Regions from separate parts of the Kitasatospora sp. NBC_01266 genome, predicted to be linked through region 1. Evidence: riboswitches for the same ligand, from Rfam matches in the RefSeq annotation. Region 1 holds a riboswitch; the other holds the start of a gene.
The links. A riboswitch is a leader RNA that binds a small molecule or an ion and turns the genes downstream of it on or off. The one in region 1 is predicted to bind glycine.

Region 1 (5,857 bases):
GGCGCCCAGCACGGCGGTACCGATCGCGCCACCGACGGTGCGCAGCACGGCGTTCATGCCGTTGGCGATGCCGCTCTGCTCGGCCGGGACGGCGCCGTTGATGAAGGCCGGCATGGCCGCGTAGGCCAGGCCCACGCCGAGGCCGAAGAGGCCGGCCGCGAAGTAGACGTCACCCTCGGCGCTGTGGCGCAGCGCCAGGTAGGCCATCGAGACGGCGCCGAACAGGCCGCCGAGGACCAGCGGCAGGCGCGGACCGCGGCGGGCGATCAGCAGCGCGCCGATCGGGGCGGCGACCATCGAGCCGGCGGCGGAGGGCAGCAGCAGCACACCGGCGTGCAGCACGGTCGCGGTGAAGCCGTAGTGCGCGACCTGCGCGGGGGTCTGGGTGAAGTTGCTGATCACCAGGAAGGAGCCGTACATCCCGAAGCCGATCAGCAGGCCGGAGATGTTGGTGAAGGCGACGGCCGGGCGGGCCATCATCTTCATGTCGACCAGCGGGTGCTTGACCTTGACCTCGATGATGCCCCAGATCAGTGCGACCACGGCGGCGACGGCGAACAGGCCCAGCGTCTTGGTGGAGGTCCAGCCCCAGTCGTTGCCGCGGCTGACCGCGATCAGCAGCGCGGAGAGCCAGCCCGCCAGGGTGATGGCACCCAGCGGGTCGGCGCCACCGGCCTTGTCCACCACCGGGTCCTTCGGGACCCGCACCAGCACCAGGACGATCGCGATCAGCGCGGCGGCCAGGCCCATCCAGAAGATCGACTTGTAGTCCCAGTGCTCCAGCAGCAGGCCGGTGGCCACCAGGCCCAGGCCGCTGCCGACACCCATGGAGGCGCTGATCGCGGCGACGGCGCCGGTGACCTTCTCGCGGGGCAGCTCGTCACGGACGATGCTGATCGCCAGCGGCAGCACGCCACCACCGGCGCCCTGCAGCACGCGGGCGACGATCAGCAGGCTGAAGGAGTGGGTCGCCACCGCGAGACCGGAGCCGAGCACCAGGCCGCCCAGTGAGATCAGCAGCATCGGCTTGCGGCCGCGCAGGTCGCCGAAGCGGCCGAGCAGCGGGGTCAGCACGGCGGCCGAGAGCAGGTTGGCGGTCATCAGCCAGGTGATGTCGGAGCCGGAGACGTTCAGCTCCAACGCCAGCGACGGCAGGATCGGGACGACCGCGGTCTGGATCACGCTGTAGGCCAGCATCGCCAGGACGAGGGCGGGCAGCACTCGGGCGCTGGTCGGTTTCACGGCCGTTGCGGTGGGCTTGGCTGCCTCACTCACGGTGGCTCCTTCAGGAACGGGCTCGCGCGGCTTCTCAGCTGCTTCAAGCCAGCGATAGTCAATGAACTGAAGTAACCATGCCCAAAGTGCTTCAGTCTGTCAAATATCTACCGTTGAAGCTTTGCTGCGCACGACGGCCCGGACCCGCTGTCGCGGATCCGGGCCGGATGCTCCTCGGCTGCTCAGCCGCTGTGCCGACCACCCGCCCCAGGGGGCATCTGCGGGTGGGCCGGTCCGCCGTGGGTGTCGTGCGTGCCCGAGGCGGCGTTCGTGCTGTCGTGGATCTCCACCTGCTCGCGGCGCAGTTCCTCGCGGATCACCTTCTCCTCGGTGTACCGCTCCACCACCATCCGCACCCGCTCCAGCGGCGCCAGGTACTTGCGCACCGCCGGGCGCTCCTCGCGCAGGGTCACCTCCTCCACCGCCTCGGCGATCTCCTGCGCCGTGAGGGTGGCCCGCTCCGCCTCGCCGACCGGGACCCGCTCCACCCGGACCCGCTCGCGCACCACCTGGACGCGTCGCTCGACCGGCTCGGTCACCACGTACTTGCGCAGCCGGGCGGTGCCCAGCACGTGCCACTCGTTGGTGACCTCCAGCCGTTCCTCGCGCAGCGTCAGCTCGATCGGGCCGGGCGGCGGAGTGCTGCCCGGGGTGTGGGCGGCGCTCTGCTTCTGCGTCGCGTGCACCGGGTCGGGGGTGGGCGGGGCGGGGGTGGGCTGCGGCTCGGTCGGCTTGTCCAGGCCGATGGTGGCCGGTGCCGGCGTCGGGGTCGATGACCGGCCGGCGGTCTGCTGGGTGCCGGTGCCGGGGCCGGGGCCGGAGGCGGTGCTGGTGGGGCGGGCGGTGGTGGCCGCCGCAGCCGCGGCCGCCATCGGAGCACCGGGGGCGGTACCTGAGCCGACGCCGAAATCCAGGTCCCGGGCGCCGGCCGCGTGGTCGCCCGCGGGGCCGGTGCGCTCGGCGGGGCGGCCGGCGACGGGGGAGTCCAGCCCGTAGTAGCGGTAGAGCTGCAGCTCCTGGGCGGGTGACAGGTGCTGGCCGACCCCGAAGTCGGGGGACTCCTTGATCAGCGACTTGTCGTAGGGCACGCGCAGTTCCTCGCCGGAGAACTCGCTCGTGGTGAGTGGGACGAAGGCGTCCCGCCCGAAGATTCCGGTCCGCACGGCGGCCCACTCGGGCTCGCCCGTCGCGTCGTCGAGGTAGACCTCGTCCACCGTGCCGATCTTGTCGCCGTTGCGGTCGACGGCCTTGTGCCCGATCAGGTCTCGGGGATCGATGTCGGTCTGCACGCTTTCCTCCAGCTCGTCACTGCCTGCGATTCACACCAAAAGCCACGAAGGGGACGGCAGCGAGCCGAGCGCCGCCGTTTGTGCGCGTACTGGGCCATCTGGGGGAGTGGATTCGCTCACCTGAGCGGCTGCCCCGCAGGTCGGCGCTGGTACCCTGGGCGCGACCGCAGAACCCGCTCGGGAGAGTCCTCACCCTTGGAAACGCAGGGGAGTGAGGCGCCGAAGGAGCAAACCCTCCCCGGAATCTCTCAGGCATCCGTACCGTGTGGGATAGGTCACTCTGGAAAGCAGGGCAGGGCCGTCGGCGAGGGAGCCGGCGGGGACCACCCTCACCGACGGTGCAAGCCGACGGGGCGTGAGCTCCGTGCGGGCGAAGCTCTCAGGTCCCGATGACAGAGGGGGAGGCCTGTCGGGCTCGCCCGTCCAGGCTCATCCGCGCCCCACGGCGATGAGCCCTGCGGCGTGTGTGCCCTCGCCGGTCCGTGACCAGGAGGCCTCGACCACCATGACTGCCCAGCCGACCGCCGGTCGTCCCCGCAGCGCTGCCACCCTCGCCGAACTCGAAGCGGCCAGCCCCTTCGAGTCGCGGCACATCGGCCCCGACTCCGCCGCCCAGGAGAAGATGCTGGCGCAGGTCGGCTACGGCTCGCTCGACGAACTCTCCGCCGCCGCCGTCCCGGAGGCGATCCGCAGCATCACCGGCCTGGACCTGCCGGCCGGCCGTACCGAGGCCCAGGTGCTCGCCGAGCTGCGCGAGCTGGCCGACCGCAACCAGGTGCTCACCCCGATGATCGGGCTGGGCTACTACGGCACCTTCACCCCGCCGGTGATCCTGCGCAACGTCATGGAGAACCCGGCCTGGTACACCGCCTACACCCCGTACCAGCCGGAGATCTCGCAGGGTCGACTGGAGGCGCTGCTCAACTTCCAGACCCTGGTCTCGGACCTGACCGGCCTGCCCACCTCCGGCTCCTCGCTGCTCGACGAGGGCACCGCCGCCGCCGAGGCGATGGCGCTGGCCCGCCGGGTCACCAAGGTCAAGGGCGGCGTCTTCCTGGTCGACGCGGACACGCTGCCGCAGACCATCGCGGTGATCAGGACCCGCGCGCTGCCAACCGGCGTCGACGTGGTGGTGGCCGACCTCTCCGAGGGCATCCCGGCCGACATCGCCGAGGGCGGCGTCTTCGGTGTGCTGCTGCAGTACCCGGGTGCCTCCGGCGCGGTGCGCGACCTTGGCGCCGTGATCGAGCAGGCGCACGGGCTGGGCGCGATCGTCGCGGTCGCCGCGGACCTGCTCGCGCTCACCCTGCTCAAGTCGCCCGGCTCGCTCGGCGCCGACATCGCCTGCGGCACCTCGCAGCGGTTCGGCGTGCCGATGGGCTTCGGCGGCCCGCACGCCGGCTACCTCTCGGTGCGCGCCGAGTACGCCCGCTCGCTGCCGGGCCGCCTGGTCGGCGTCTCGGTGGACGCCGACGGCCACCGCGCCTACCGCCTGGCCCTGCAGACCCGCGAGCAGCACATCCGCCGCGAGAAGGCCACCAGCAACATCTGCACCGCCCAGGTGCTGCTCGCCGTGATGGCCTCGATGTACGCCGTCTACCACGGCCCCGACGGCCTGGCCGACATCGCCCGCCGCACCCACCGCTACGCCGCCGCGCTGGCCGCCGGTCTGCGGGCCGGCGGCGTGGAGCTGGCCCACGAGGCCTTCTTCGACACCGTCACCGCGAAGGTGCCGGGCCGGGCCTCGGCCGTGCTGGCCGCCGCCCGCGAGGCCGGTGTCAACCTGTACCAGGTGGACGCCGACACCGTCTCGATCTCCTGCGACGAGACCACCACCCGCGAGCACCTGGCCGTGGTCTGGGCCGCCTTCGGTGTCGCGGGCGTGGACGCGGACGCGATCGCCGAGACCCTGCCGGCCGCCCTGCTGCGCGAGGACGAGTACCTCACCCACCCGGTCTTCCACAGCCACCGCTCGGAGACCGCGATGCTGCGCTACCTGCGCCGCCTCTCGGACCGGGACTACGCGCTGGACCGCGGCATGATCCCGCTCGGCTCCTGCACCATGAAGCTCAACGCCACCACCGAGATGGAGGCGGTCACCTGGCCGGAGTTCGGCCAGCTGCACCCCTTCGCCCCGATCGAGCAGGCCCAGGGCTACCTGACCCTGATCCGCCAGCTGGAGCAGCAGCTGGTCGAGGTCACCGGCTACGACGCCGTCTCGATCCAGCCGAACGCCGGCTCCCAGGGCGAGCTGGCCGGCCTGCTGGCCGTGCGCGCCTACCACCACGCGAACGGCGACACCCAGCGCGAGGTCTGCCTGATCCCGGCCTCGGCGCACGGCACCAACGCCGCCTCCGCCGTGATGGCGGGCATGCGGGTGGTCGTGGTCAAGACTCTGACCGACGGCGACGTGGACGTCGAGGACCTGAAGGTCAAGATCGAGCAGCACCGCGAGCAGCTCGCCGTGCTGATGGTCACCTACCCCTCCACCCACGGTGTCTTCGAGACCCAGATCACCGACATCTGCGCCCTGGTGCACGAGGCCGGCGGCCAGGTCTACGTGGACGGCGCCAACCTGAACGCGCTGGTCGGCCTGGCCAAGCCGGGCAAGTTCGGCGCGGACGTCTCGCACCTGAACCTGCACAAGACCTTCTGCATCCCGCACGGCGGCGGCGGCCCGGGCGTCGGCCCGGTCGCGGTGCGCGCGCACCTCGCGCCGTACCTGCCCAACCACCCGCTGCAGGCGGAGGCCGGTCCGGCCACCGGAGTCGGCCCGATCTCGGCCGCCCCGTGGGGCTCGGCGGCGATCCTGCCGATCTCCTGGGCGTACGTGCGCCTGATGGGCGGCGAGGGTCTGAAGCACGCGACCCAGGTCGCCGTGCTGAACGCCAACTACATTGCCAAGCGGCTCGCCCCGCACTTCCCGGTGCTCTACACCGGCCCGGGCGGCCTGGTCGCGCACGAGTGCATCATCGACCTGCGCCCGCTCACCAAGGAGACGGGGGTGACCGTGGACGACATCGCCAAGCGCCTGATCGACTACGGCTTCCACGCCCCGACGATGTCCTTCCCAGTGGCCGGCACGCTGATGATCGAGCCGACCGAGTCCGAGGACCTGTACGAGATCGACCGCTTCTGCGCCGCGATGATCGAGATCCGGGCGGAGATCGAGAAGGTCGGCTCGGGTGAGTGGGCCGCCGAGGACAACCCGCTGCGCAACGCCCCGCACACCGCCGCCACGCTGGCCGGCGACTGGGCGCACGGCTACTCGCGCACCGAGGCGGTCTTCCCGG
Region 2 (5,857 bases), 4.4 Mb from region 1:
CCCATCGGCAGGCCGCCCAGGTCGGCGTCCAGCAGGTCCTGGTGCAGCGCGTCCGGGCTGAGCCCGAAGATCGATTCGATCGGCTTGGCCAGCACGGCCAGCAGCACCAGCAGGATGACCACCACGCCGCCGGCCATGGCCGCCTTGTCGCGGCGGAAGCGCAGCCAGGCGATCCGGCCGAGCGAGCGGCCCTCGATCGCGGCCGGTGCTGCGGTGGTGGCCGGGACGGGACCCTCGGCGGCCTCGGTGGTGTCGGTGGGTGTGGTCATGGGCAGTTGGCGTCCCCTCGCCGACGGTCGTCGGCCCATGGCAGCCCGAGGGCAGGCACGGCGATGTCAGGTCCAGGTCAGAGCTGACGGTCCTTGCCACTCGGGTTGCTCGGCTGGTGCGGTGCGCAGAACTCTTGCCGCTGCCCACAGCCTTGCGCCAGCCCTGACCGGCGAAGGATGCCCAACTGTGATCTACCGATGTTCATGATCAGTAAACCTGACGGATGATCAACTGTCCGCTGAGGTGGACCGGATGACCCGACATCCGAACACCGCCGCCGAGCCGCCCGAGCCGCGTCGCCGCAGGTGGCAGGGGTGCGACCGGGCGCCGCAAGGGTCGCGGGCGGCGCCGGACCAGCAGCGGCCGGGCGACGGACGGGCGACGGACTAGCGGCGGCCGGGCCAGGGCTGCTGCGGCCAACCCGGCTGCGGGGGCTGCGAATGGCCGTACGGGGCCTGCGGCGGGAAGGCCACCGGCGGATAGCTCGCCGGATACGGCGACGGGGTGGCCTCGCGGTGGTAGAACGGCCGCGTGTTGGCGCGCATCCACAGCGCCACCGGGTCGTGGTCGTCGCTCATCGCGACGGTGGAGACGGCCAGTCCGGGCGGCGCCTGGGCGATCGCCCGCTGCATCAGCGCGCGCACCGCCTCCACCGCCGGCGGCGAAGTGTCGTACAGCTCCAGCCCGATGGCCAGGTAGGCCTCGCCCACCACCGGGCACACCCAGGCCCGGCGCAGCGCCCGCACCGGGCGCACCGAGGGGGCCTGGTGGGTCAGCAGGCCGTAGAAACCCTCAAGACCGGGGAGTTGGGGCTCGCTCAGCCGCAACGGGCCGGCCGGCAGCCGGTCCAGGCCGCCCGCCACCCGGCGCAGGTCGGCCCACGGCACCCCGACCCCGCCACCGGGCGCGTGCGGGTTGAGCCACAGGCCCCAGCGGGTGCGGTAGAGCGCGGCGGCGATCTCCTGGCCGGAGATCAGCTCGTGGGCGCGCGACCAGCCGCTGGCCGCCAGCTGCTCGGGGGAGGTGACGGCGGGCGCGTAGCCGTGGCCGCCGAGGTCCATGTTCCCGTACTGGGCGTCCGGGCTGCCCGGGGTGCCGTGCCAGAGCAGCATCCAGACCCGCCCGGCGGCCAGCTCGCGCAGCAGCCGCTCGTAGGCGTCCCAGCGCTCGGGGGCCACCTCGTGCAGGGCCCGTTCCAGGGCGCCAGGGTCCGCGCCGGGGGGCGGACCCCACGGCCCCGCTCCACCGCCTGCCGCTCCTGTCGTCACCGGTACTCTCCCGTCCTCGCCACCGCACTCGCCGCGCGTCGGCGCCACCCTACGGCGCGTGGGTGACGCCCGTCATGCCGACGCCCTGGCCGGCACCGCACCGCTCAGCCGCGCTCGTAGAACGGTCGTACCCGCTGCACCAGCCAGTCCACCACCGGGTCGGCAACCAGATCCAGCAGCACCATGTGCACCCCGCCCGGCAGCGGCGCCGCGCCCAGCGCCCGGCCGAGCGCCGCGTTCACCTCCACCGGGTCGGCGGGCGCGGCCGGATCCAGCTGGACGCCCACGAACAGCACCGTCGGCTCGCCCTCCACCGAGGCCAGCGCCCGACGCGCCGTCAGCACCCCGCCCAGCGCCGCCAGCTCGGCGCGCACCGCGTACAGGAAGACCGCCGGCTCCTCGGCCGGCTCCGGCTCGCGCAGCGCGACCCGGGCGCCCTCGGGCACCCCCGCGCCGCCCTGGGCCGGCCCGGCCGCCTCCCAGCGGTCGTCACGCGGCCCGCGCCGCAGCTCGCCGACCCCCTCGGGCGGCACCGGGATGCCCACCGGCGCCTCGGGGTTGACCGCGATCCCGATGCCCAGCGGCAGGCCGCGGGCGAACTCCCAGACCGGGGCGAGGGCGCAGGACAGACCGGGGGCGTGCCGCAGGAACTGCTCCTCGGAGGAGAAGACCGGCACATAGGGCGCACCGGCCAGCTCGATGGTCGGCAGGTCCAGCGCCGCACCGGCCGGGTCGGCCCCCGCGGGCAGCGGGATCCAGACCTGGCTGCGGGCCAGCACCTCGATCACCCGGGGCGTGGCACCCGGGTCGCCGATCGCGGCGGTGAGCACCTGCTCCAGCTCGTTGGCGGGCCAACCACTGCCGGCCGGCGCCTGGCCGGGCTGCGCCCACCCCGGCTCCGCCGCGGCGTACCCCTCTGTTCCCATCCGCCCCTGCCCCGCTTCTCCCGCCGTATGTGCAGGGGAAGCCTACCGGCGCCCGCCGCGCGGGCCCGCCGCTGCCGCAGCGGCGGGCGGCGACCGGTCCCGGCCGCCATCCCCCCTCCCGCAGGGCGCGGCGGCATGCCATGATGTGCCCGAACACACGAACTTCATACTGGCCGCTCGAACCCGCGCGGGAGAGTCCGGAGGTGCCGCAGCTCGGCACGGACCGGCGCCGAAGGAGCAAGTCCTCCCCGGAATCTCTCAGGCCCCCCTACCGCGTGGGCGAGGCGAATCTGGAAAGTGGAACACGGCCGTGCCGTGCGCCCACCCACGGTGCAAGCCACGTCATCCTTGATGCGGTGAAGCTCTCAGGTTGTGACGACAGACGGGGAGACTCCACCCCAGCATGTCCATTCACGACACCGGGAGTCTCACCATGTCCCCCCGTCTGACCGCGCTCGACGCGCTGCACCGTGCCCTGGGCGCGACCATGACCGACTTCGCCGGCTGGGACATGCCGCTGCGCTACGGCAGCGAGCGCGAGGAGCACCTCGCGGTCCGGACCAAGGCCGGTCTCTTCGACCTCTCGCACATGGGCGAGATCACCGTGTCCGGCCCGCAGGCCGGCGAGCTGCTCGACCACGCGCTGGTCGGCTTCATCTCCGCGCTCGGCGTGCTGCGCGCCCGCTACACGATGATCTGCCGCGAGGACGGCGGGATCCTGGACGACCTGATCGTCTACCGGACCGCCGAGCAGGAGTTCATGGTGGTCGCCAACGCCTCCAACGCCCAGGTGGTGCTGGACGCGCTGACCGAGCGCGCGGCCGGCTTCGACGCCGTGGTGCGCGACGACCGCGACGCGTACGCGCTGCTCGCCGTCCAGGGCCCGGAGGCGAACGGCATCCTCGCCTCGCTCACCGACGCCGACCTGCCCGGCCTCAAGTACTACGCGCTGCTGCCCGCCACGGTGGCCGGCAAGCAGGTCTGGCTGGCCCGCACCGGCTACACCGGCGAGGACGGCTTCGAGGTCTTCTGCGCCCCCGCCGACGCCGAGCACCTGTGGCAGGCGCTGACCGAGGCCGGCGCCCCGGTGGGCCTGGTGCCGTGCGGGCTGTCCTGCCGCGACACGCTGCGCCTGGAGGCCGGCATGCCGCTCTACGGGCACGAGCTGGACACCTCGCTGACCCCGTTCGACGCGGGCCTGGGCCGGGTGGTGCGCTTCGACAAGACCACCAACGGCGGCGAGTTCGTCGGCCGCAAGGCGCTGGAGGAGGCGGCCGCGAAGGCCGAGTCGAACCCGCCGCGCAAGCTGGTCGGCCTGGTCTCCGAGGGCAAGCGGGTGCCGCGCGCCGAGTACGCGGTGGTCTCCGCCGAGGGCACCGCGATCGGCCGGATCACCTCCGGCGCCCCCTCCCCGACGCTCGGCAAGCCGATCGCGATCGCCTACGTGGAGGCCGCCTTCGCCGCCCCCGGCACCGCCGTCGCGGTGGACGTGCGCGGCAAGCACGAGCCGGTCGAGGTCGTCGCGCTGCCGTTCTACAAGCGCGCCCGCTGAGGTCCGACCTCCCCCGTTGACCGTCCGCCCGGCGGACCGTTCCCGCACACCCGCTTCCCATCCTGGAGAATGAGCACCATGAGCAACCCGCAGCACCTGCAGTACAGCAAGGACCACGAGTGGCTGACCGCCGCCGACGCTGACGGCGTGTCGACCGTCGGGATCACCGAGCACGCGGCCGGCGCCCTCGGCGACATCGTCTACGTGCAGCTGCCCGAGGTCGGCGACACGGTCACCGCCGGTGAGACCTGTGGCGAGCTCGAGTCCACCAAGTCCGTCAGTGACCTGTACTCCCCGGCCACCGGCGAGGTCACCGAGGTCAACGAGGCCGTCACCGCCGAGCCGGCCCTGGTCAACTCGGAGGCCTTCGAGGGTGGCTGGCTGTTCAAGCTGAAGGTCAGCGAGGCCCCCGCGGACCTGCTGAGCGCCGACGAGTACAGCGAGTTCACCAAGTCCTGACGGACGTAGCGGGCGGTCGCAGCGCGGCGGCCGCCCTCGCCGCTCCCACCCGACCTGCCCCACGGGAAGACGCCACCATGACGGTTCTCAACCAGTCCCTGCACGCACTCGACCCGGAGATCGCCGCCGCGGTCGACGCCGAGCTGCACCGCCAGCAGTCCACCCTCGAAATGATCGCTTCCGAGAACTTCGCCCCGGTGGCGGTCATGGAGGCCCAGGGGTCGGTACTCACCAACAAGTACGCCGAGGGCTACCCCGGCAAGCGCTACTACGGCGGCTGCGAGCACGTCGACGTGGTCGAGCAGATCGCCATCGACCGGATCAAGGCGCTGTTCGGCGCCGAGGCCGCCAACGTCCAGCCGCACTCCGGCGCGCAGGCCAACGCCGCCGCGATGTTCGCGCTGATCCAGCCGGGTGACACCATCCTGGGCCTGAACCTGGCGCACGGCGGCCACCTGACCCACGGCATGAAGATCAACTTCTCCGGCAAGCTCTACAACGTGGTGGCGTACCACGTGGACGAGCAGACCAACCTGGTCGACATGGAGGAGGTCGAGCGCCTGGCCAAGGAGCACCAGCCCAAGCTGATCATCGCCGGCTGGTCCGCCTACCCGCGCCAGCTCGACTTCGCCGAGTTCCGCCGGATCGCCGACGAGATCGGCGCCTACCTGATGGTGGACATGGCCCACTTCGCCGGCCTGGTGGCCGCGGGCCTGCACCCGTCCCCGGTCCCCTACGCGGACGTGGTCACCACCACCACCCACAAGACCCTGGGCGGCCCGCGCGGTGGCGTGATCCTCTCCAAGGCCGAGCTGGCCAAGAAGATCAACTCCGCGGTCTTCCCCGGCCAGCAGGGTGGCCCGCTGGAGCACGTGATCGCCGCCAAGGCCGTCTCGTTCAAGGTCGCCGCCTCCCCGGAGTTCAAGGAGCGCCAGGAGCGCACCCTGGAGGGCGCCAAGATCCTCGCCGCCCGCCTGCTCCAGGAGGACGCCAAGGCCGCCGGCGTCTCGGTGCTCTCCGGTGGCACCGACGTCCACCTGGTCCTGGTCGACCTGCGCAACAGCGAGCTGAACGGCCAGGACGCCGAGGACCGCCTGCACGAGGTCGGCATCACGGTCAACCGCAACGCCGTCCCGAACGACCCGCGCCCGCCGATGGTCACCTCGGGCCTGCGGATCGGCACCCCGGCGCTGGCCACCCGCGGCTTCGTCGCCGAGGACTTCCGCGAGGTCGCCGACGTGATCGCCGAGGCGCTGCTGCCCGGCTTCGACGAGACCAAGGCCGCCGCCCTGAAGGCCCGGGTCACCGCGCTGGCCGAGAAGTACCCGCTCTACCCGGAGCTGTAAGTCCCTCCCCGGGCGTGGTCGGCATCACCCTCGCCG

Region 2: another riboswitch for glycine. It lies ahead of gcvT (glycine cleavage system aminomethyltransferase GcvT); the one in region 1 lies ahead of gcvP (aminomethyl-transferring glycine dehydrogenase).

The regions. Positions count from the first base shown of each region.
Region 1 is NZ_CP108458.1:1,102,692-1,108,548, reverse strand. Features, by position in the region: gene OG403_RS04990 (MFS transporter) at 1-1,275, opposite strand, end outside; gene OG403_RS04985 (PRC and DUF2382 domain-containing protein) at 1,458-2,564, opposite strand; glycine riboswitch at 2,733-2,838, shown strand; glycine riboswitch at 2,840-2,967, shown strand; gene gcvP (aminomethyl-transferring glycine dehydrogenase) at 3,070-5,857, shown strand, end outside.
Region 2 is NZ_CP108458.1:5,529,736-5,535,592, reverse strand. Features, by position in the region: gene OG403_RS24220 (ABC transporter permease) at 1-269, opposite strand, end outside; gene OG403_RS24215 (enhanced serine sensitivity protein SseB C-terminal domain-containing protein) at 657-1,538, opposite strand; gene OG403_RS24210 (enhanced serine sensitivity protein SseB C-terminal domain-containing protein) at 1,643-2,464, opposite strand; glycine riboswitch at 2,643-2,748, shown strand; gene gcvT (glycine cleavage system aminomethyltransferase GcvT) at 2,898-4,016, shown strand; gene gcvH (glycine cleavage system protein GcvH) at 4,095-4,475, shown strand; gene glyA (serine hydroxymethyltransferase) at 4,553-5,821, shown strand.